Desulfosediminicola ganghwensis: one gene and its partner. Each later gene encodes a partner of the first gene's protein in a complex. Links are inferred from orthologs where the notes say so. Each region holds a gene or a part of one and is shown on either strand. Other genes may lie near its edges.

Region 1 (10,437 bases):
TAAAGTGCGATTTAATTTAAATCCCACAATTAATTATAGCCGCCGTGAATACAATGTAAAGGCAGACAAAACATGAATCGCTTTAACTCATCCCTATCCCATTGTGGTACCGATAAATACTCATAATATCAAAGGGCATGCTCTGTTCGAACCAGATCGAAAAACACAAAAAATAAAGCCCCTGCCGGGTAAACTGCTACCTTTACCCCTGATTACATTCTGACAACTTACTCAATTAATTAGAGACCGGAATGATTTTGACAGGACTGCCTATTATTTGAATGTGACGAGAAGAATAAAAGACAAGAAACAAAAAAAGGGTTACAGCCATAGTGACTGTAACCCTTGAATTGTACTGGCGGGGCCGACGAGACTCGAACTCGCGACCTCCGGCGTGACAGGCCGGCATTCTAACCAACTGAACTACGACCCCAGTAGTGACGCTTGACGCACGGTGAAAATCTTGGTGGGCGGAACAGGGCTTGAACCTGTGACCCTCGGCTTGTAAGGCCGATGCTCTCCCAACTGAGCTACCCGCCCTGCGTTAGCATGAGGGAGTATTTACCAATTTCCCCCTAACGCGTCAAGCAAAAAAGGTTCTAATGTGCTGAATTATGTTCCAATGCTTCGCCATTACTCGCTAACTCATTTGAAGTAAGCGTCTTTAGAACAGTCTCCCCTTCTTTCAATACAATTGCATGTTCCAGTACCTCATCCATATGTTCCACGAGCGTAATGTTGAGGCTTTTACGGATTTTTGTCGGTACATCAGCGAGATCACGCTCATTATCCTTCGGAATCAGAACATGAGTGATATTACCCCGTTTGGCAGCAAGTAATTTTTCGGTCAAACCGCCGATGGGTAAAATTCGACCTCGCAGGGTAATTTCCCCGGTCATTGCAAGTTCATGCCGCACAGGTGCCCTGAGTAATGCAGAGACCAAGGTAGTGGCAATGGTAATACCGGCAGACGGTCCATCTTTGGGAATTGCACCCTCCGGTACATGAACGTGTATATCGAGCTTCTGGTAGAAGTTTGATTCAAGCCCAAGCAGATCGGCACGTGAGCGGACGTAGGAAAGTGCTGCCTGTGCTGATTCCTGCATTACATCGCCAAGCTTACCGGTAATGGTCAACTTGCCGGAACCAGGCATCAGGGTAGCCTCGATGGTGAGCAACTCACCGCCGACTTCAGTCCAGGCAAGGCCGGTGGTAAGGCCAATTTCATCCTGCTCTTCAGCCAGGCCATATCTGTATTTAGGAGTTCCCAGGAACTTTACAGCTGACTGGGCACTGACCCGATACTTCTTGTCCTTTTCGTTCTTCTTCAGTCGATCACGGGCTATTTTTCTGCATAGTGAAGCGATGTTTCGCTCAAGATTACGTACACCGGCCTCCCTTGTATATCGCCTGATGACTTCGAGAATTGCCCCATCCGTCATCATGATATCGCCTATGGCAAAGCCATTTGCCTCAAGCTGTTTGGGAACCAGGTACCCTTCTGCAATCTTCAGCTTCTCCTGCTCGGTATAGCCGCGAATCTGGATGATCTCCATCCTGTCTTGAAGTGGAACCGGAATACCGTGCAGGTTATTAGCGGTAGTTATAAAAAATACTTCAGACAGGTCATAATCAATATCGAGATAATGATCGTTAAAGGCAGTGTTCTGCTCTGGATCAAGTACTTCAAGCAGCGCAGAAGATGGATCGCCACGGAAGTCCATGGACATTTTATCCACCTCATCGAGACAAAATACCGGGTTGGCAACATTCGCTTTCTGCATAGACTGAATAATCTTACCCGGCATAGCACCGATGTAGGTACGCCTGTGGCCGCGAATCTCTGCCTCATCCCTTACACCACCGAGTGACAGACGGGCAAATTTTCTGCCCATTGCCCTGGCAATCGAACGGCTGATTGAGGTCTTACCGACACCTGGAGGACCGACCAGACAAAGAATAGGACCCTTGATCTTTTTTACCTGGGTCTGGACAGCCAGGTACTCAAGAATTCGCTCCTTGGTCTTCTCCAGTCCGTAATGATCTTCGTCGAGAATCCGCTCGGCTTTGGCAATATCGAGCTGAGATTTGGATTTCTTCTGCCAGGGGAGGTTCACAATGCAATCGATGTAATTGCGGACAACTGTTGTCTCGGCAGACATCGGCGGCATATTTTTGAGTTTTTTCAGCTCCTTGAGCGCCTTATCCCGGGCAACCTGCGGCATCTTCTTTTTGCCTATCTGCTCCTCAAGCTCACCCATCTCATCCAGGCCATCTTCATTCTGGCCCATCTCGGTCTGGATCTCACGAACCTTCTCGCTCAGGTAATAATTTCGCTGGGTTTTGCCCATACGCATCTTTACCTTGGCGTTTATAGTCTTTTCCAGCTCGGCGAGCTCGATCTCCCGGTGAATTACCTCAAGAACCTTCTCTATTCTGGTAATTAAATCATCACATTCGAGAATCTCCTGCTTCTCATTTGCCTTTAACGGTAAATGCGAGGAAATGATATCCAGCATCTTCACCGGATCCTCGATAGTACTGACTGATTTCACCACCTCTTTGGCGATTTTCTTATTGGTAGAGGCAAACTCTTCGAAAAATTTACGAAGCTCTCGCTCATAGGCAATGAGTTCGCCTGTCTTTTCAATCTGGTCAGCCAGTTCCTGCACTTCAGCCTGCAGGAAATTCTCATTGGGAACATAAGAGATAACTTTAGCTCTCTTTTTCCCCTCGACCAGTGCCTTAATGGTACCGTCAGGTAAGCGCAGCAACTGCATAACTGAGGCGAGCGTACCATACTCGTAAATGCCGTCCTCTTCAGGATCATCTACGGCGGAGTCTTTCTGGGTAACAAGCAGAATTTCAGTACGCTTTTCCATCGCATCCTCTAAAGCGAGGATCGATTTTTTTCGTCCCACTACCAGTGGCGCTACCATGTGCGGAAAGATAACAATATCCCGCAGCGGCATAAGCGGATAGAGCTTAGTCACTTGTTCTCCTTTATGTCATAGCCGCGCCCGGCAAATGATGCCGGGCGTAAAATCAGGCTGTTTTCAACGAATCTTCGGGTGCATTCTGATACAGAACAACAGGATACTCACCATCAACGATTACCTGCTCAGAAATTACACATTCCTGAACGTTTTCTTTAGATGGCAAGTCGTACATAACATCCAGCATAGCCTCTTCCATTACAGAACGCAAACCACGTGCCCCTGATTTACGTTCGAGAGCCTTGCGCGCAATCGCCAGCAACGCCCCTTCTGTAAATCTCAGCTGAATACCTTCGAACTCGAAAAGCTTCTGGTATTGTTTGGTGAGAGCGTTCTTCGGCTCACGGAGGATACGCACCAGATCTTCTTCATGAAGTTCTTTCATGGTGGCAATAACAGGCAGACGCCCTACCAGCTCAGGAATAAGACCGAACTTTAGCAGATCCTCCGGCTGAACTGACGCCAGCAATTCGCCCAGGTCCTTCTTGTTCTCAGACATGACCTTGGCACCGAAGCCGATCGACTTTCTGCCTTCACGACGCTTCACTACCATATCGAGGCCAACAAACGCACCACCAACAATAAAGAGGATATTGGTGGTATCAATTTTCACCAACTCCTGCTGAGGGTGCTTGCGACCACCTTTGGGCGGAATCGAAGCAACGGTGCCCTCGATGATCTTCAGCAGTGCCTGTTGCACGCCCTCACCGGAAACGTCACGGGTAAGCGATGGACTGTCGGACTTCCTGGCAATCTTATCGATCTCATCGATATAAATGATCCCCCGCTCTGCCCGCTCGATATCGTAATCTGCAGACTGTAACAGGTTCACAAGGATATTTTCCACATCATCCCCAACATACCCGGCCTCTGTCAAAGTAGTGGCATCGGCCATGCAGAAAGGAACGTTAAGAATCTTGGCGAGAGTCTGGGCTACCAGGGTCTTGCCGGACCCGGTCGGGCCAATCAGGATGATGTTGGATTTTTGAAGTTCGACGGAATCGTCAGTTACTGGAGCGTCAATGCGCTTATAGTGGTTGTGCACAGCGACGGAGAGCACTTTCTTGGCGTAATCCTGTCCTATCACATAATCATTGAGATAGTCATGAATTTCCTTGGGCTTCAGCGAAGCGGCCATGGCTTCCTCACCAGGCTCCTCACCTCCATCACCCTCTTCATTGACGATCTCATTGCACAGTTCAATGCACTCATCACAGATGTAGACATCCGGACCAGCTATAAGCTTTTCAACTTCTTCCTGGCTTTTTCCGCAAAACGAGCAGTTACATTCAGGCTCGTTATTGTCAATATCGGCCATATTATTCTTCCTTATCTAAAACATCACGATTTACGATAACTTTATCAATTATACCATACTCCCTAGCTTCCACGGCACTCATAAAGTTATCCCGCTCTGTATCGAGAGAAATTTTCTCGACATCATGTCCGGTATGGTGGGCAAGAATCTTATTCAAATCTTCACGCATCCGGAGAATTTCCCTGGCGTGAATATCAATATCAGTAGCCTGCCCCTGAAAACCACCCATCGGCTGGTGAATCATAATGCGTGAATTGGGAAGCGAGTAACGCTTGCCAGCAGCACCGGCAGCAAGTAGCAAGGCACCCATCGAGGCCGCCTGGCCAAGACAGAGGGTTGCGATGTCACATTTAACATATTGCATGGTGTCATAAATCGCCATGCCTGAAGTTACGGAACCACCGGGAGAATTGATATAAAAAGTTACATCTTTCTCGGGATCCTCAGCCTCCAAGAACAGTAGCTGAGCAATAATAACATTGGCCACGTCGTCATTGACTGCTGAACCAAGAAAGACGATGCGTTCTTTCAGCAGACGGGAGTAGATGTCATATGCTCGTTCTCCTCGAGGACTCTGCTCAACTACCATAGGGACTAGATTCATATCGTCACACTCCTAAAATGGGACGACTGCAACGGGCACACGCCGGTTGCAGTCGTCTATGATTATTTATAAGATCCGACGGTGATACTTATAAGTTCACTATGCAGATCAAATATATATCCATTCCCGACATAATGCCAGGAGGCTGTTAACATTCTTTAGCTTATTCAGCCTTTTCCTCGCCCTCTGATTCAGCTGGAACTGGCTTTTCTGCAACCATTTCTGCGTTGTCGCGGAGGAAATGAAGAATCTTTTCGTTCAGCAGTTCATTCATGAATGGGAGAAGATCGTCACGGCTCTGGAAAAATTCCTTAACCTTTGCAACCGGCATGTTGTACTGATCACCGATACGCTGGAAACCGCGCTCGAGATCTTCATCTTCAACTTTGATAGACTCGGTCTCACCAATTTTCTTGAGAATGAAATCGCCACGAACACGCTTGGTGGCAACCTCTGAATTCTGCTCAGCCAGTTTCTCCTTGGAGAGACCTGCTGCCTCAAGACTTACCCCAGCCTGCTCAAGCTGCTGCTCAGTCTGCTTGATCATCTGCTCAATCTCGAAAGCAACCAATCTGTTCGGTACCTCGAAGTCATGGCTTTCGAGCAGTTTTTGCATGATTCTGTCGGTTACTACACCATCGTTTGCTTCTTCACGCTCTTTAATTTTGCGCTCGCTGATTGAAGCCTTCAGTGCATCCAGTGTCTCAAAGTTCTCGCTTACATCTTTAGCGAACTCATCGTTGAGCTCTGCGAGGACACGTTCTTTCACATCTTTAACGTTGATCTTGAACTCAACGGTCTTGCCTTTGAGAACCGGGTTTGGATGAGACTCGGGGAAATCCACCTCGTGGGTCGCCTCTTCACCCTTCTTCATGCCGATTAGCTTGGCCTCGAATTCTTCTCCCATCCGGCCTGAACCGACATCGACAGAGTAGTCTTCGTTTTTAACCTGCTTCATGGCTTCGCCGTCATGGTAGCCCTGGAAGTCTACCACAACAACATCACCTTTTTCGATCGCACGATCTTCAACAGAACGCAGAACAGCCATCTCTTTCTGCAGAGATTCGAGTTCAAGCTGCACTTCTTCATCTGTTACGAGAGCTTCAGGCTTCTCAATCTCGAGACCTTTGTACTCACCAAGCTCAAACTCAGGGCGGACATCGACGTTGGCGGAATAGGTGAAAGAACCGTCTTCGTTGTAATTTACACTGGTGATCTCAGGATGGGTAACAGCGTCGACATTCTCTTTTTCAATCACATCGAAGTAGGTTTCCTGAACAAGCTTTTCGCCAATCTCACCTTCAACCTGTGGTTTGTAATTCTTGATGACGATGGAGCGAGGTACCTTGCCGCGTCTGAAACCCTTCATCTTGGAATCTTTTTTCAGCTTGTCATACTCCGCGTTCAGTCTCGGCTGAACGTCGCTCTCCGGGATAGTTACTGTTACTTTTTTGGTCAGAGTACCGACACTTTCAATGTTTACTTCCATCTGAGTTTTCCTTTTTTTGAGTTCCCTATAGTCCATCAGCCACAGCATGCGTACGCGCCCGATCATTTCACCGGAGTTGAACTACGCCGCACGTTGATTCTATGACTGTCTGGATTTTTGTTGTGCCGGGGTGAAATGTAGAACGTTCATCGTGTCAGATCAGTGGTGCGAGAGGGGGGAGTCGAACCCCCACACCGTAAGGCGCCAGATCCTAAGTCTGGTGCGTCTACCAATTCCGCCACCCTCGCAAGTCCTGATCGTACTCCAACAATTTCGGCACGAACATATATTTCTAACCACTTTCCCCCAAACAATAAATCTCCTGAAGAGATAAGAGGAAATTAATTAACTTTAACCAAGTTCTTGTAATTCACATCACAGCCCCAGTCAAGACTCTAAAGCAGTCTTAACGAGCCCAAGTGCGAAAAAGATGCTATAAATACCATTTCGTGCGATCAGTTTCCAGAGTTTTTTCAAGTTGAGGTAACGATTACATGTTTGAATAGGCGATTTTCACACAGTGTGTTTGATTTATTTGTAAAAACGCTTAACATTGGCATAAGTCAGTTCTTCAGGACATTTCATTAGATCATCACCATAATATTATAGAGGTGCTTATGTTGCGCAAAACTTCCCTACTGGCCTGTACCGCCCTTCTCCTTTCCCTGCCACTCACAGCAAACGCTATTCAGAACACCGGAAAAAGCAACAAGCTTGAGTGGAAAGTGGTTGAGAATGTTCAGTTAGCAGGTAAACCGCTTGATTTCGCCCAGTCACTTGACGGAAAGCTAACGTACGTGCTGGATGATAAACATAATGTGGTGATTTACGACTACAAAGGCGATGAGCTAGGTACCATCCCGGCCGGAGAGGGAGTGACAGGCATTGACATTTCCGCAACCGGCGACTGGCTCTACCTTGTGGACACCTCCGCCAACACATTCACCAGAGTGAGCTTAAACTTTGTTCAGGAAATTGACATTACAGATTCCCCGTTTAAGGGTAATGCCGATGCGCCAGTTACCATGGTCATCTTCACAGACTTTGAATGCCCATACTGCAAGAAGCTCGAACCTGTATTGAACAAAGTTTTTGAGGCCAACAAAGACAATATTAAGCTTGTTTTTAAGAACATGCCACTCAGCTTCCACAAAATGGCTGAGCCAGCACACCGCGCTGTTATGGCGGCTGATCTGCAGGGTAAATTCTGGGAGTTTCACGACAAACTGTTTGCCGCACCGAAACTCTCTAATCAGCTCATTACCGATATCGCCGGTGGCCTTGGTCTCGACATGGAGAAGTTCGAAAAAGATATGAACTCTGGCCAGGTTCGCCAGAAAATTCAAAAAGACCTCAGTGACGCCAAACGTGCCGAGGTAACAGGAACACCAACCGTATTTATCAATGGACGTAGAGTTTCCGACAGATCGGTGCAGGCTTTCCAGAACATGATCAACGAAGAGCTTGTCGCCAAATAGCAAGCTTACATAAACAGTAACTTGATGAGTAAACAACAATTTAGCCAGGTTCTGGAGTTTGACGACAATCAGATAGCCATGAACCTCTTTGGAGATCTCAACAGGAATCTCCATATCATTGAGAACAGTTCCGGCGTGAAAATCAGCGCCCGTGGCAATAACCTGAACATCAGTGGCTTCCAGCACGATGTGGAAATAGCATCGGAACTGCTTTCTCAGCTCTATGAACTGATAGGCAAAGGGTATCCTGTCTACAGCTCAGATTTCGCTTTCGGTCTGCGTATTCTGGAATCCACTCCGAAGGCCAGGCTCGATAAGATATTTTTAGACAAGGTGTATGTCACCACCCAGAATCGGGTGATTTCTCCTAAAACAAAAAACCAAAAGATCTACATAGATGCCATTCGGGATAATGACATTGTCTTCGGCATTGGCCCCGCCGGTACCGGGAAGACCTACCTGGCTGTAGCCATGGCTGCCTCAGCTCTCGTCACCGGCCAGGTACGCTCGATCATTCTCACCAGACCGGCAGTGGAAGCTGGTGAAAAGCTAGGATTTCTGCCTGGCGACCTGGCACAGAAAGTCAACCCGTATCTGCGTCCGCTTCATGACGCGCTCAACGATATGGTCGGTGCAGAAAAGTGCCAGGACCTCGTTGAGCGAGGTGTTATCGAGATAGCACCTCTGGCTTTCATGCGCGGCCGAACCCTAAGTAATGCTTTTATTATTCTAGATGAAGCCCAGAACACGACCCGTGAACAGATGAAAATGTTTCTTACCAGGGTAGGTTTTGATTCCTGCGCTGTTATTACCGGTGACATTACCCAGGTTGACCTGCCGGTCAAACAGCACTCTGGCCTGGTGGAAGCGAAAAAACTTCTCAAAAACATTGAAGGGATCAGGTTTTGCACTTTCTCTAAGGCCGACGTGGTCCGTCACCCGCTGGTGCAGAAAATAATTCAAGCCTACGAAACGGATGAAGATTGATTTATCTTTCCTTATTCCGGTAAGATTGAAGGGATGAGAACCGTACTTGAGGCTCTCTTCCCTTTTTAATTTCAGAATTCATCATATAATCCCGACATCCTATCATGCCCGTAGATATCTCTACCCAGTACACACTGCCATCGTTCCCTGTTAATATTGAGAAACTGAAACGCAGGACTCAATGGTTCATGAACCAATTGGAGGTCAACGGACATTCCGTTTCCATACTGCTCATAGACGATGAAGAAATGAGCAGATTCAACAATCAGTATCGTGGTAAAGAAGGACCTACCAACGTTCTCTCTTTTCCTTTATTCGAAGCCACCGAGGAATCTCCCTTCTCAGAATTGCCCATTGATGAGCTGGGAGATATCATTATCTCCCTCGACACTGCCCTTCGTGAAGCTCATGAACTAGACCAGCCTTTTCCTTTCCGCCTGAACTGGCTTATCGTTCACGGATTGCTTCACCTGCTGGGTATGGATCATGAACGAAGCGAGCAGGAAGCTCTTGAGATGTATGATAAAGAGCAGGAGTTACTTTCCCGATTTGAACACTACAGGAGAAATCAAATGACGCATCTTGCAATTAACGTCGATCACATTGCAACAATTCGCCAGGCACGGGGAACCACCGAACCAGACCCGGTAACAGCCGCCGCAATGTGTGAGCTCGCCGGCGCTGAAGGTATCGTTATCCACCTGCGCGAAGATCGTCGCCACATCCAGGATCGCGATGTACATATTCTTCGCAAAACCATTAAAACCAAGATGAACCTTGAAATGGGCGCCACTAAAGAGATGATCGGTATCGCCCTGGAAGTAATTCCTGATCTTGTCACTCTGGTACCGGAAAAACGTCAGGAACTGACTACCGAGGGTGGTCTTGATGTAATAGGTCAGAAAAAGAAAATTGCTAAAGCAATAGAGAAGCTTGGCCAGGCAGGAATACCCGTCTCTCTTTTCGTCGACCCCGACCTTGAACAGATCCGTACCAGTCATGAAATTGGTGCGACCTTCGTGGAGATACATACCGGCAGATATTGCGATGCCGAGACCGAAGCTGAACAGGAGCAGGAGTTCCAACTCATTGCAGATTCCGCCAATGAAGCCTACCAGTTAGGTTTGCGAGTCAATGCAGGTCACGGGCTGGATTACCGTAACACGGCAAGGATTGCCGAACTGGATACCATCGAGGAACTTTCCATCGGTCACTCGATTATTAGCCGCGCAGCCTATGTTGGCATTGATCAGGCCGTTCGGGAAATGCTTGCCATTATTCAGCAAGCCAAAAACTCATTGTAGGAACTATTTTCAAGTTATTGAATCGTAAGCTCAACGAGATGCTTCAGACACTCTTTCAGTTCAACTTATTGACAACAGCATCAGCGTCGGTCAATATTTGGTAAAACGTTACTAATAGCGCGATTGCGATTGACAAGCTTCCAAAAATTATGTTATTAGAAACGACCTTGCCTGGGTGGTGGAACTGGTAGACACCCGAGACTTAAAATCTCGTGGGCCTTGCGCCCGTGCGAGTTCGATTCTCGCCCTAGGCACCAGCAG
Region 2 (13,026 bases), 1.2 Mb from region 1 along the record:
GAACCCCTGATGGAGGGTACCGTAGTTCCCAACGACATCCTCAGCGTACTGGGTGTCAAAGAGCTGGCGAAATTCCTGGTGAATGAGATTCAGGAAGTATATCGTCTGCAGGGTGTTAAAATCAATGATAAGCACATCGAGGTCATTGTACGCCAGATGCTGAAGCGCGTAATGATTACTTCCGCAGGAGACTCTAAGTTCATGATAGGTGAGCAGGTCGAGTGGTGGAAGTTTGAAGAAGAGCGTGATAAGCTGATGAGCGAAGGACTGATGCCTGCGGTAGCGGAACCTCTGCTCCTCGGTGTAACAAAGGCTTCACTGTCAACCGAGAGTTTTATCTCGGCGGCATCCTTCCAGGAGACCACGAAAGTTCTGACCAATGCGGCTATGGCCGGAAAAGTTGACGAACTTGCCGGACTTAAGGAGAATGTCATCATGGGCCGGTTAATTTCTGCCGGTACTGGTCTTGACGGTCGGTAGCTAAAGCATGTTAAATTTAGGTTGAAGTACTATTTGGTCTTGACACTCCAATGGCGTTAGGGTAAATATCATCTCTTTCGTGCAAAATTTTTAGTGGCGAGATCCGTAACTGGTTTGTCAGAAATTATATATTAACTGTTATTCAAACAGGAGCAGTAGACGCAATGCCAACTATTAACCAACTCGTTAGGCGTGGCAGAAAGAAGATTGTCAAGAAGACAAACACTCCCGCCTTGAAAGGTTCTCCGCAGAAAAGGGGTGTATGTGTAAGGGTTTACACTACTACACCGAAAAAGCCAAACTCAGCGCTTCGTAAAGTTGCCAGGGTAAGACTTACAAACGGTATTGAAGTAACATCCTACATTCCGGGTATCGGACACAATCTGCAGGAGCACTCGGTTGTGTTGATCCGTGGCGGTAGAGTAAAAGATCTTCCTGGTGTTCGCTATCACATCGTACGTGGTACCCTCGACTCCCTTGGTGTTTCCGATAGGCGTCAGGGTCGTTCAAAGTATGGAGCCAAGCGTCCTTCCTAGTGGGGGGCGGGGCCTGATGGAGAAAAATTAATATGTCTCGTAGAAAAGTAATTAGTCGGCGTCCGATCGACACTGATCCTCGTTTCAACAGCGTGCTGGTGAGTAAGTTTACCAACGGTCTGATGGAGCGTGGTAAGAAGAGCCTCGCAATGCGTATCTTTTACGATGCGATGGATCTCGTTGACAGTAGAGTGCAGGATGATGATGCTATCAACGTCTTCGAAGGAGCAATGGAGAACGTTCGGCCTAAGGTAGAAGTTAAGTCCCGCCGTGTTGGTGGTGCTACCTACCAGGTGCCGATGGAAGTTCGCCAGACCCGTAGAAACGCATTGGCAATCCGCTGGATTATCGGCTTCGCAAAGTCTCGCTCAGGCAAGTCTATGTCTGAGAAGCTTGCTGCAGAGTTCATCGATGCATACAATAATCGTGGCGCGGCTGTTAAAAAGCGTGACGATACGCATCGTATGGCTGAAGCCAACAAGGCTTTTGCCCACTACCGCTGGTAGGGCAGATAGACGACATCGAGCGATGCTATGGGTTGGCATCAGCACTTACTTAATTTCTTTATTTGAGGGAGGGCGATGGCAACCCAGGTTGAGCTGACAGACGTCCGTAATATCGGCATCATGGCGCACATCGATGCTGGTAAGACAACGACCACAGAGCGCATACTCTATTACACAGGTCGTTCGCATAAGTTAGGCGAAGTTCATGAAGGCACAGCCGTTATGGACTGGATGGAGCAGGAACAGGAAAGAGGTATTACCATTACCTCGGCAGCAACGACCTGTTACTGGCATGATAAAAAAATTAACATCATCGATACGCCGGGTCACGTAGACTTCACAGTTGAGGTCGAACGTTCCCTGCGGGTGCTTGACGGTGCGATCGCAGTATTTTGTGCCGTAGGCGGTGTCGAACCGCAGTCAGAGACTGTATGGCGGCAGGCCAACAAGTACCATATCCCGAGAATAGCGTTCGTTAACAAGATGGACCGCGTCGGGGCTAATTTCGAACGTTGTGTTTCGATGATAGAGGGCAGGCTTGGAGCCAACGCGGTTCCAATCCAGATCCCCGTCGGCGCTGAAGCCGAGTTTGAAGGGGTGATAGACCTCGTTAAAGAGAAGATGCTCTCCTTTACAGAGCACACTCTTGGTCAGGAAGTTGTAGAGAAAGATATTCCTGCCGAATACACTAATGATTTCACGGCCGCACGTATGGCACTCCTCGAGAAGTTGGCCGACTTCGATGAGGATGTCATGGAAAAATACTTGAGTGATACGAAAGTATCTGCGACTGAGATCTATAACGCTCTCAGAAAGGCAACATTGGGTTTGGATCTCGTACCAGTGTTGTGTGGGAGTGCGTTTAAGAATAAAGGTGTCCAGCCTCTGCTCGATGCAGTGGTCGACTATCTTCCTTCACCTCTTGATGTTCCGGCTATTGACGGAATAGATAAGGACGGGGAAGAGGTCACCAGGAAAACCGACCCCAATGAAGCTTTCGCCGGGTTGGTATTCAAGCTGATGAGCGATGCGTTTGTTGAGAATCTCGCCTTTGTCAGAATTTACTCCGGTAAACTGGCTGTGGGGGATAAGGTCTTCAATCCGGCTAAGAAAAAGCAGGAGAAGGTCAGCAAGATTCTCAAGATGCACGCAAACAAACGCGAAGAGGTACGAGAGGTCGTAGCTGGTGATATCTGCGCCATTGTTGGTTTGAAGTTCACAACCACCGGTGATACGCTTTGTGAGAAGGGGGATTACATCATGCTTGAGAGCATGGATTTCCCGGATCCGGTGATTGGGGTTGCCATTGAACCAAGCACTAAGGCGGAAGAGAAAAAACTGGCTGAGTCTCTCCGAAGAATCGCCCTTGAAGATCCGTCATTTACTATCTCAACAGATAGTGACACGGGTCAGACAATTATTTCCGGTATGGGGGAACTTCACCTGGAAATAATTGTTCACCGACTGCTTCATGAGTTCAAAGTCGGTGCAAAGGTCGGTACACCACAGGTTGCCTATAAGGAGACCATTACCAAGGCGTGCCAGGCCGAAGGCAAGTTTGACCAACAGACTGGTGCTAAAGGTATGTATGGTCATGTGGTTCTCGAAGTTGAACCGCTGGCCCAGGGTGAAGGGTTTGTGTTTGAGTCCGCCGTTGACGAAGAACAGATCCCGACCGAATTTTTGGGAGCTATTGAAAAGGGAGTTGGCGATAGTCTTGACTCCGGCCCACTGATTGGTTACCCGCTTACAGATATAAAAGTACGATTATGCGGCGGGTCATATCATGAAGACGAATCTTCGGATATGGCATTTGGGGTAGCATCTTCCATGGCGATTCGCAGGGCAACCGCGGAGGCTGAGCCGGCACTGTTAGAGCCGGTTATGGATTTGATTGTTTTGACCCCGGAAGATTACATCGGTGACGTGATTGCTGATTTAAACAGTAAGCGCGGCAAGATTGTCGGTGTAGAGGCTGAAGGTGATCTGCAGAACGTTAAGGCCCATGTACCGTTGGCCGAAATGTTCGGATATTCGACATCACTGAGGTCGGCAACACAGGGAAGGGCAAATTTCACAATGCAATTCCTGGAATATAATATAGTACCCGCTGCCAAGGCAGAGGCAATTATTAAAAAAATCAGAGGGATCTAAGTCCAAGTAAATTGGGGTATTACTATGGCTAAGGAAAAATTCGAAAGGACTAAACCGCATGTCAATGTCGGCACTGTTGGCCACATTGATCACGGTAAGACCACATTGACAGCCGCGATTACTCGTGTACTGGCAACCAAAGGCCAGGCTAAGTTCACTGATTTCAGTGATATTGATAAAGCGCCTGAAGAAAAAGAGCGTGGAATCACTATTGCCACTGCCCACGTAGAGTACGAAACTGAGAATCGTCACTATGCTCACGTGGATTGTCCAGGCCATGCCGACTACATCAAGAACATGATCACTGGTGCAGCACAGATGGACGGTGCAATTCTGGTTGTTGCTGCAACCGATGGTGCTATGCCTCAGACCCGCGAGCATATCCTGCTTGCACGTCAGGTTGGTGTACCCGCAATCGTTGTGTTCCTTAATAAATGCGACATGGTCGATGATGAGGAACTGATTGAGCTGGTTGAGATGGAACTTCGTGAACTGCTTGATAAATACGAGTTCCCGGGCGATGATATTCCGTTTGTACAGGGTTCAGCTCTGCTTGCACTCGAGAATCCTGAAGATCCTGAGAAAGCAGCATGTATCTGGGAGCTCATGGAGCAGGTAGATGCGTATATCCCAGAGCCTGTACGAGACGTTGATCAGGCATTCCTGATGCCGATTGAGGACGTTTTCTCCATCTCCGGTCGTGGTACCGTTGCAACCGGTCGTGTTGAGCGTGGTATCATCAGGGTTGGTGAAGAAATCGAGATCGTCGGTATCAAAGAAACCCAGAAAACAACCTGTACCGGTGTTGAGATGTTCAGAAAACTTCTCGACGAAGGTCAGGCTGGTGATAACATCGGTGCTCTGCTGCGCGGTGTTAAGCGCGAAGATATCGAGCGTGGTCAGGTTCTTGCCAAGCCAGGTTCAATTACTCCGCACACCCAGTTTGAAGCAGAAAGCTACATCCTCGGAAAAGACGAGGGAGGCCGTCATACTCCATTCTTTAACGGGTATCGTCCGCAGTTCTATTTCAGAACAACTGACGTTACAGGAGTAGTAACTCTTCCGGAGGGAACCGAGATGGTCATGCCCGGAGACAATGTTTCTATTACTGCCGAGCTGATCACTCCTATCGCTATGGATGAGGGACTTCGTTTTGCTATCCGTGAGGGTGGTAGAACTGTTGGTGCCGGCGTAGTAAGCAAAATTATTAAATAAAGGTGTACGATGATACCTACAGAAAAAATTCGTATTCGTTTGAAAGCTTACGATCATAAACTGCTCGACCAGTCTACTTCTGAGATTGTAGAGACAGCAAGAAGGACCGGCTCTGCTGTGGCGGGTCCGATTCCTCTGCCGACTACTGTGAACAAGTTCTGCGTTCTCCGTTCACCGCATGTAGACAAAAAGTCCAGAGAACAGTTTGAAATGAGAACCCATCGTCGTTTACTGGATATCCTTGAGCCTACCCAGCAGACTATTGATCTGCTGATGAAACTCGAGCTCTCCGCTGGCGTCGATGTTGAAATTAAGCTGCCTTAACCGGCAGGCGATATTGCAAAGTAAATTGAAGCATCGGGTGCAATTATGCCAAAGACAATGGGTATTTTAGGAAAAAAGGTTGGAATGACCCGCATCTACACCGAACTGGGGCAGGCAGTACCAGTTACAGTTGTAGAAGCAGGACCTTGCAAGATTCTCCAGATTAAAACTGTAGAGAATGACGGGTACAGCGCAATTCAGGTTGGTTTCGACCAGCAGAAAGCGCAAAGGGTTAACAAACCAACTGCAGGCCACTTGAAAAAATCTGACTCAGATGGCTTCTACCACATCCGCGAGTTCAGAGTAGCTGCGGACGCTTCTTACGAGGTGGGTCAGGAGGTCAGCATTGAGGAGCTTTTCAAGGTTGGTGATGTTGTTGACGTTCAGGGAACCAGCAAAGGTCGCGGTTTCCAGGGTGTTGTCAAGCGCTACGGCTTTAAAGGTGGTTGCTCAACACATGGCTCCATGTTCCATAGAGCACCAGGTTCAATCGGTTGCTCAGCCTGGCCGAGTCGCGTTATGAAGGGAAAGAAGATGCCCGGTAGAATGGGTAATGATACCGTTCTGAAAAAGAACGTTATTGTTATGGATGTTCGTGCAGATGAGAATGTTGTTCTGCTTAAGGGACCTGTTCCTGGGGCCAAAAATGGCCTTTTGAAAATTTTTTCCAAATAATTGATGTCGGAACGAGATCAGGTTCGAGGAGATAATAATGTCAACTATAAACGTAGTTAACACCAAGAATGAGAACGTCGGTCAGGTAGAACTGAACGATGACGTTTTCAATCTTGAGGTGAAGGAGTATATCCTCCACGATGTAGTTCGGATGCAGCGCGCTGCCCGTCGTGCAGGTAATGCCTGTACCAAAACCCGCGTTGAAGTAAGCGGTGGTGGAGCCAAGCCATGGCGTCAGAAAGGCACTGGACGCGCACGCGCCGGTAGCCGTACTTCTCCTATTTGGAGAGGTGGTGGTGTAACTTTCGGTCCCAAGCCACGTGATTACAGTTTCAAGCTGAACAAGAAAGTTAAAAAGCAGGCACTGGCGATGGCCATGAGCGCTCGTCTTCAGGAAAACAACGTGGTTGTGCTCGAAGACTTCGCTATGGAAGATATCAAGACCAAAGATTTCATGGGCGTGATGAAGGCGCTTGAGATCGAGAACGGTCTGATCGTAATCGACGGAGACAACGATAACCTGAAGCTTTCATCCAGAAATGTAAATGGCTTTAAGGTTATGCCTTCGGAAGGACTCAATGTATACGATGTGCTGCTGCACAAAAAACTGGTCCTTGTAAAACCTGTAATAGAAAGCCTTGAGAAGAGGTTGATGGCATGAAAAATATCTACGGCGTTTTAAAGGGGCCCTGCCTCACAGAGAAGGCCGCCTTGTTACAGGAAGAAGGCGGCAAGGTCGTCTTTAAGGTACATCCCAAGGCGAACAAGATAGAAATCAAAAAAGCAGTTGAGACCATGTTCAACGTTAAAGTTAAGGACGTGAGAACTGCTAACATGCACGGAAAGCAGAAGAGGGTTGGCCAGAAAATTGGAATGACCAATGACTGGAAAAAAGCGTACGTTACCCTCGCTGAAGGTGAGATTAACTTTGCTGACGAACTGTAATCAGCAAATGATCAACGTGCTGTAAACTCTCTCATATTGAATGATTCTATCTAATTTTATCATGATGGAGCGATTGGGAAACCATGGCTATTAAGACATATAAACCAACATCAGCCGGTAAGCGACACCAGGTATCAATTAAGAATCCTGACCTGTCCAGCAAACGCCCGGAAAAGAGTCTGGTGACAAGCCTGTCAAAGACCGGCGGAAGAAACAATTACGGACGTATTACCTCACGCCACATTGGCGGTGGACACAAACGTAAATATCGTATAATTGATTTCAAGCGTGACAAAACTGAAATCGACGCTAAAGTGGTAGCGATTGAATATGATCCGAACAGATCTGCTAATATCGCACTGCTCAGCTACGTGGATGGTGAAAAGCGTTACATTTTATCTCCAAACGGAGTTGCTGTAGGCGATGTAATAGTTGCAGGGGATAACGTTGATATCCAGCCCGGCAACTGCCTGCCGATGAATAATATCCCGCTTGGTACTGTTATTCACAACCTTGAGATGAAGATCGGTAAAGGCGCACAGCTCGTGCGTTCAGCTGGTGCTTCAGCTCAGCTCATGGCTAAAGAAGGTGAATACGTACTGGTACGTCTGCCTTCCGGTGAGGTTCGAAAATTCCACAAGAATTGTCGCGCCTGTATCGGTTCTGTAGGCAACAGCGAGCACGGCAGCGCCAAGCTCGGTAAAGCCGGTCGTAACAGATGGAAGGGCAATAGACCACACGTTCGTGGTGTTGCCATGAACCCTGTTGATCATCCAATGGGTGGTGGTGAAGGTAAGAGTTCCGGTGGACGTCATCCTTGTACTCCTTGGGGTTATCCGACAAAAGGATACAAGACCCGGAAGAAGAAGGCTTCAGACAAGTATATTGTCAAGAAGAGATCATAATAATCAAGGAGTAACGTATGTCCCGTTCAATTAAGAAGGGTCCATTCATTGACGATCACCTGATGAGGAAAGTCCAGCAGACTTTAGAGTCTGGTTCTCGCAAAGTTATCAAAACCTGGTCTCGTCGCTCGGACATTAGTCCTGAGATGGTTGGACTGACCTTTGCAGTACACAATGGAAAAAAATTCATACCAGTTTTTGTCTCTGAGAACATGGTAGGTCACAAACTCGGTGAGTTTTCACCGACCAGAACCTATTATGGACACGCTTCAGACAAGAAAGGTAAAAAATAATATAGAAACATCACAGTTTCTGGTACGACTCATTGGGAGTACATACTATGGAAGCACGAGCCGTAGGGAAATATATTAGAATATCCCCACAGAAGGCACGATTGGTAGCAGATGTGGTTAGAGGCATGAACGTAGATCAAGCCATAACCACCCTTCGCTTCATGCCTAAGAAGGGAGCGGGTATTCTGCGTAAGGTAATCGAGTCTGCAGTAGCGAACGCAACTCAGGACGATCAGGCCGACGTTGATAATCTGTATGTTAAGACGATAATGATCGACGGTGGCCCATCACTGAAAAGGATTCGTCCGCGGGCAATGGGACGGGCAACCGGTATCATCAAGAGAACCAGTCATATCACTGTCATTCTTGATGAGAATGAATAAATTTTAGACTAAGCACTCTTTGGAGGTTGTTTTGGGCCAGAAGGTAAATCCACTAGGACTCAGACTGAACATTACCCGGACCTGGGACTCAATCTGGTACGCAGATAAAGAGTATTCGTCTTATCTGCTCGAAGACCAGAAAATTAAAAAGTTCCTGAAAAAACGTCTTAAGCATGCAGGTCTTGCTAAAGTCGTTATCGAGCGTACCGGCGAGAAAGTTCGCGCCAAGCTCTTTACCGCAAGACCGGGTATCGTAATTGGAAAGAAAGGCTCCGAGATTGAGATCCTGAAAAAAGATCTCGAAAAACTCGTAAGTCGCAAAGTGACTCTGGATATTCAGGAAGTTCGTCGTCCTGAAGCTGATGCTCAGCTTGTTGCAGAATCCATAGCTTCACAGCTTGAGCGACGTGTTGCTTTCAGACGCGCCATGAAAAAAGCTGTTAACTCCGCACTTCGTTTTGGCGTACAGGGAATCAAGATCTCTTGTTCCGGTCGTCTCGGTGGTGCTGAGATGTCCAGATGCGAATGGGTTCGTGAGGGCCGTGTACCTCTGCACACACTGCGTGCGGATGTTGACTACGCTCTTGCCGAAGCAAATACCACTTATGGTATTATCGGTGTAAAAGTCTGGATATTTAAAGGCGAAGTTCTGAGCGATAAAGAAGCACCGGCTGCATAAGCCAGGATCAGCAATCAGAGCACACATCCAAATTTTTATCTGGAGTAAATGATGTTAAGTCCAAGAAAGGTTAAGCATAGAAAGGTCTTCAAAGGAAGAATGAGAGGTACCGCATACCGCGGATCTTCCATCTCTTTCGGTGAATTCGCCTTGAAAGCTTTAGGCTGTGGCAAAATGACCGCCCAGCAGATTGAAGCTGCACGTATTACCATCAACAGAACTATGAAGCGTGGTGGTAAAGTTTGGATCCGTGTATTCCCGGACAAGCCGATCACCAAGAAGCCAGCGGAAACTCGCATGGGTAAAGGTAAAGGTAGTCCAGAGTACTGGGTAGCACCAATTAAACCTGGCAAGATCCTCTACGAGGTTGCTGGTGTAGATGAGACACTTGCCGTGAAGGCACTTACGCTGGCCGGCAACAAATTGCCGTTCCCAACAAAAGTGATCACCAGGAGGACCACTTTATGAAAGCAGTAGACATTCGTAAAATGTCCGACGAAGAATTGATCAAGAAAGAGAAAGAATTGTGTGAAGAACTTGGAAATCTTTCATTTCAGCACAGAATCAGACCTCTTGAAGATACCTCGCGTTTGAAAAAAATTAGAAAAGATATTGCTAGGATACAGACCGTTCGTAATGAGGTAGCCGCTTAGTAAGGTGGCTCCTCAAAATAAATTTAAAAATGGTAACATCCTCGCACTACTACATCACGAATTGATTAAATTATGAGTGAAAATACAAAGTCCAGAAAGACAAGAACCGGTTCTGTTGTTAGCAACAGAATGGAGAAGAGTGTTGTCGTCCGGGTCGAGCGCAGGGTTCGTCACAAACTGTATGGCAAATATGTGAAAACCAGCGTCAAGTACCTGGCTGATGATCCTGAGAACTGTTGCAACATTGGTGACACTGTTCTTATCGAGGAATGTCGTCCACTGAGTAAGAAAAAACGGTGGCGTGTTAAAACCATACTGCAGCAGGCTGTATAAGCGTTTTCTCCCCAGGGGAAAACGCCTGAACTGCTACAGATAAGATATCAGGTGAAATTATGATTCAAACAGAAACAATACTCAATGTTGCCGATAACTCCGGTGCCAAGAAGGTAATGTGTATCAAAGTTCTTGGCGGCTCCAAAAGGCGCTATGCTGGAATTGGTGACGTTATCACGGTTGCTGTTAAGGAAGCTATTCCGCACGCCAAGGTTAAGAAGGGTGAGGTCATGAAGGCCGTTATCGTTCGTACCGCCAAAGAGATGGAACGCATGGACGGAACCTGGGTTAAATTCGACGAGAACGCAGCAGTCATTCTTTCAGGGTCCGGTGAGCCGGTCGGTACTCGTATTTTCGGCCCGGTTGCCCGTGAGCTGAGAAACCAGGGTTTTATGAAAATTATTTCATTGGCCCCGGAAGTACTTTAACCGATTGCAAATCGTTCTCGACATTGAGATACATTGACTGAATAAAGGTATTGAAAATGAGACAGGGTAGAACATACCTGAAAAAAGATGATCAGGTTGAAGTGATCGCCGGTAAAGATAAGGGCCGCGTTGGTAAAGTCCTACGTGTGCTGCCGGCTGAGAATAAGGCGGTTGTTGAACGCATTAACATGATCAAGCGCCACACCAAACCGACTGAGATGGGCCAGCAGGGCCAGATCGTCGAGAAAGAGGCCCCGATCCATGTTTCGAATCTCCAGCTTATCTGTCCCGAGTGCACCAAGACTGGTCGTATCGGTAAGAAAGAACTGGATGATGGCACCAAGGTTCGTTACTGCAAAAGCTGCGGCGAGTCCATCGAGTCCAAATAATATAACGATAAGGCTTACACGCTAGGAGTATATACATGGGTGCGCTGAAAGAATTATATATAAATGAGGCCATTCCGGCTCTCAAAGAGGAATTTGGCTATAAAAATGCCATGCAGGTTCCCAAGATTGAGAAGATCATTCTCAATATGGGATTGGGTGAAGCTGTACAGAACCCGAAAATCGTTGAGGGTGCGGCTGATGAGTTGACCAAAATTGCTGGTCAGCGTGCAGTTGTAACCAAGGCTAAGAAGTCCATTGCGACATTCAAGCTTCGTGAGGGAATGCCGATTGGTTGTAGGGTTACCCTTCGTGGTGAGAAGATGTTAGATTTCTTCTCCAAGCTGGTCAACATCGCCTTGCCACGTGTACGTGACTTCCGTGGACTTTCTCCAAAGACGTTCGATGGTAGAGGAAACTTCTCCATGGGTGTTAAGGAGCAGATCATCTTCCCAGAGATTGATTACGATAAGATCGACAAGATCAAAGGCTTGAACATCACAATCGTAACCTCTGCAAATACTGACGAAGAAGCTTGTTTCCTTCTGAAGAAGATGGGAATGCCCTTCAAAAAATAGAATCGGTATTTTTGTACTGAGGATAACTAAAGAGAAAATCTGGAGGTCGTTTTGGCTAAGAAATCCATAATTGCTAAGGCACAAAGTAAACCAAAGTTTGGTGTGCGGAAGTACAACAGATGTCCAATCTGCGGACGTCCTAGAGCTTTCATCAGAAAGTTCGGTATCTGCAGAATTTGTTTCCGTAAGCTGGCGTCCAGTGGTGAAATCACTGGTGTTACCAAATCGAGTTGGTAAACCAGCAAAACCAACTTTGTTTGATTAGTAGATTACTTAAACAGAATAAGGAGTGTTCGCTATGTCAATGAGCGATCCCCTGGCAGATATGCTGACCAGGATCCGAAACGCAGTAATGGTAAAATTTGATACCGTTGACATGCCTAAATCGAACGTAAAGGTGAATATCGCCAAGGTTCTGAAAGATGAAGGCTTTATCAACGACTATCAAGTTTCCGACAAAGGAGTTCAAGGAACGCTTACTCTTACCTTGAAATATGGCCCGGATGGTGAAGCTGTGATCAGGGGCATTAAACGTGTAAGTAAGCCTGGTCTCCGAAAGTATGCCAAAGCAAGCGCAATTCCCACAGTCCTTTCCGGACTTGGTGTGGCAATTGTTTCTACTTCGAAAGGCATCATCACTGATAAACAAGCAAGGGCCCTGAACACTGGCGGGGAGATCATTTGCGAGATTTGGTAATTTCGCAAATAAGGAGGTAATTATGTCTCGTATTGGTAAGCAACCAATTCCTGTGCCCGCTGGAGTGAAAGTTGACATCATGGGTCAGCAAATCACAGTTACCGGGAATAAAGGAAGTCTGGAACTTGAAGCGCGTCCTGAAGTTGAAATTAAGCTCGAGGACAATCAAATTATTGTAAATGGTCGTGACGAAAGCAGAAAAACAAATGCGTTCCGCGGTCTGTTCCGTAGCCTCGTAAACAACATGATCATTGGTGTTGTCGAAGGTTTCAAAAAAACTTTGATTATCGAAGGTGTTGGTTACAAGGCAAATGTTGCCGGTTCCAATCTCACCTTGAATGTAGGATTCTCCAACCCAGTTGACTTTACACTTCCCAAAGAAGTGCAGGCAACCGTTGAAGGCGCCAACAAGATTACACTTGAATCTATTGATAAAAATCTCCTCGGCCTTACCGCCGCCAAGATTCGTCAGATCAGAAAACCTGAGCCATACAAGGGCAAAGGTATTCGCTACGAAGATGAACATATCGTACGTAAAGTCGGTAAAGCTGGTGCTAAATAATTTCTCGTAACGTTTTACGTTGCAGGTAAAATTTATAACGGAATAGAACTATGGCTAAGACGAATCCCAGGACAGTCGCGAGAGCGAAGCGTGTCCGTAGAATTCGAAAAAAGATCACAGGTACAAGCGAGCGGCCACGTCTTAGAGTATTTAAAAGCAACAAGCACATTTACGCTCAGATTATTGATGACGTAGCAGGTCGTACTCTTGCAGCAATGTCCACCATCGATAAAGAATTCGCTGTTGGTGAGGATGCCAGTAAAACTGGAGCTGCAAAAGCTGTTGGAATGAAAA

What was found.
Region 2: the proteins of tig (region 1) and rpsG are in contact, whole or in part, in a crystal structure (PDB 3GTY), measured with the Thermotoga maritima proteins. The link is inferred for Desulfosediminicola ganghwensis from one-to-one orthologs. Residues at the interface, in WP_004081061.1 of Thermotoga maritima: Glu122, Val124, Val129, Leu130, Tyr133, Glu188, Gly259, Ile262, Tyr263, Glu266, Ser270, Glu273, Gln274, Glu277, Arg308, Gln311, Ile312, Ser315, Tyr316, Glu325, Arg329, Arg336, Leu363, Phe366, Trp367, Arg373, Leu377, Arg381, Leu384, Glu387; in WP_004081843.1 of Thermotoga maritima: Lys34, Lys52, Lys55, Glu59, Arg62, Gln63, Glu66, Asn67, Lys69, Val71, Arg95, Ala109, Lys110, Lys111, Gly112, Arg113, Pro114, Glu117, Glu121, Ile124, Ala125, Tyr127, Asn128, Asn129, Thr130, Gly131, Lys135, Asp139, Arg142, Met143.

The regions. Positions count from the first base shown.
Region 1 is NZ_CP050699.1:3,816,905-3,827,341, forward strand. What follows is about bases 4,245-7,097. They hold tig (trigger factor), read right to left. Parts: upstream 6,408-7,097; coding sequence 5,082-6,407; downstream 4,245-5,081. Other genes in these bases: clpX (ATP-dependent Clp protease ATP-binding subunit ClpX), read right to left, coding at 4,245-4,314; clpP (ATP-dependent Clp endopeptidase proteolytic subunit ClpP), read right to left, coding at 4,316-4,918; FCL45_RS16315 (thioredoxin domain-containing protein), read left to right, coding at 7,025-7,097. In the rest of the region: lon (endopeptidase La), read right to left, coding at 600-2,972; more of clpX, read right to left, coding at 3,046-4,244; more of FCL45_RS16315, read left to right, coding at 7,098-7,885; FCL45_RS16320 (PhoH family protein), read left to right, coding at 7,910-8,872; FCL45_RS16325 (pyridoxine 5'-phosphate synthase), read left to right, coding at 8,977-10,176. UniProt on the Bacillus subtilis protein: Involved in protein export. Acts as a chaperone by maintaining the newly synthesized protein in an open conformation. Functions as a peptidyl-prolyl cis-trans isomerase.
Region 2 is NZ_CP050699.1:5,060,487-5,073,512, reverse strand. Bases 1-2,785 are described here. They hold rpsG (30S ribosomal protein S7), read left to right. Parts: upstream 1-1,048; coding sequence 1,049-1,522; downstream 1,523-2,785. Other genes in these bases: fusA (elongation factor G), read left to right, coding at 1,598-2,785; rpsL (30S ribosomal protein S12), read left to right, coding at 645-1,016; rpoC (DNA-directed RNA polymerase subunit beta'), read left to right, coding at 1-480. Also shown: more of fusA, read left to right, coding at 2,786-3,676; tuf (elongation factor Tu), read left to right, coding at 3,701-4,891; rpsJ (30S ribosomal protein S10), read left to right, coding at 4,904-5,215; rplC (50S ribosomal protein L3), read left to right, coding at 5,261-5,890; rplD (50S ribosomal protein L4), read left to right, coding at 5,928-6,551; FCL45_RS21890 (50S ribosomal protein L23), read left to right, coding at 6,548-6,835; rplB (50S ribosomal protein L2), read left to right, coding at 6,919-7,740; rpsS (30S ribosomal protein S19), read left to right, coding at 7,758-8,033; rplV (50S ribosomal protein L22), read left to right, coding at 8,081-8,416; rpsC (30S ribosomal protein S3), read left to right, coding at 8,448-9,095; rplP (50S ribosomal protein L16), read left to right, coding at 9,147-9,563; rpmC (50S ribosomal protein L29), read left to right, coding at 9,560-9,748; rpsQ (30S ribosomal protein S17), read left to right, coding at 9,821-10,081; rplN (50S ribosomal protein L14), read left to right, coding at 10,141-10,509; rplX (50S ribosomal protein L24), read left to right, coding at 10,566-10,898; and more genes.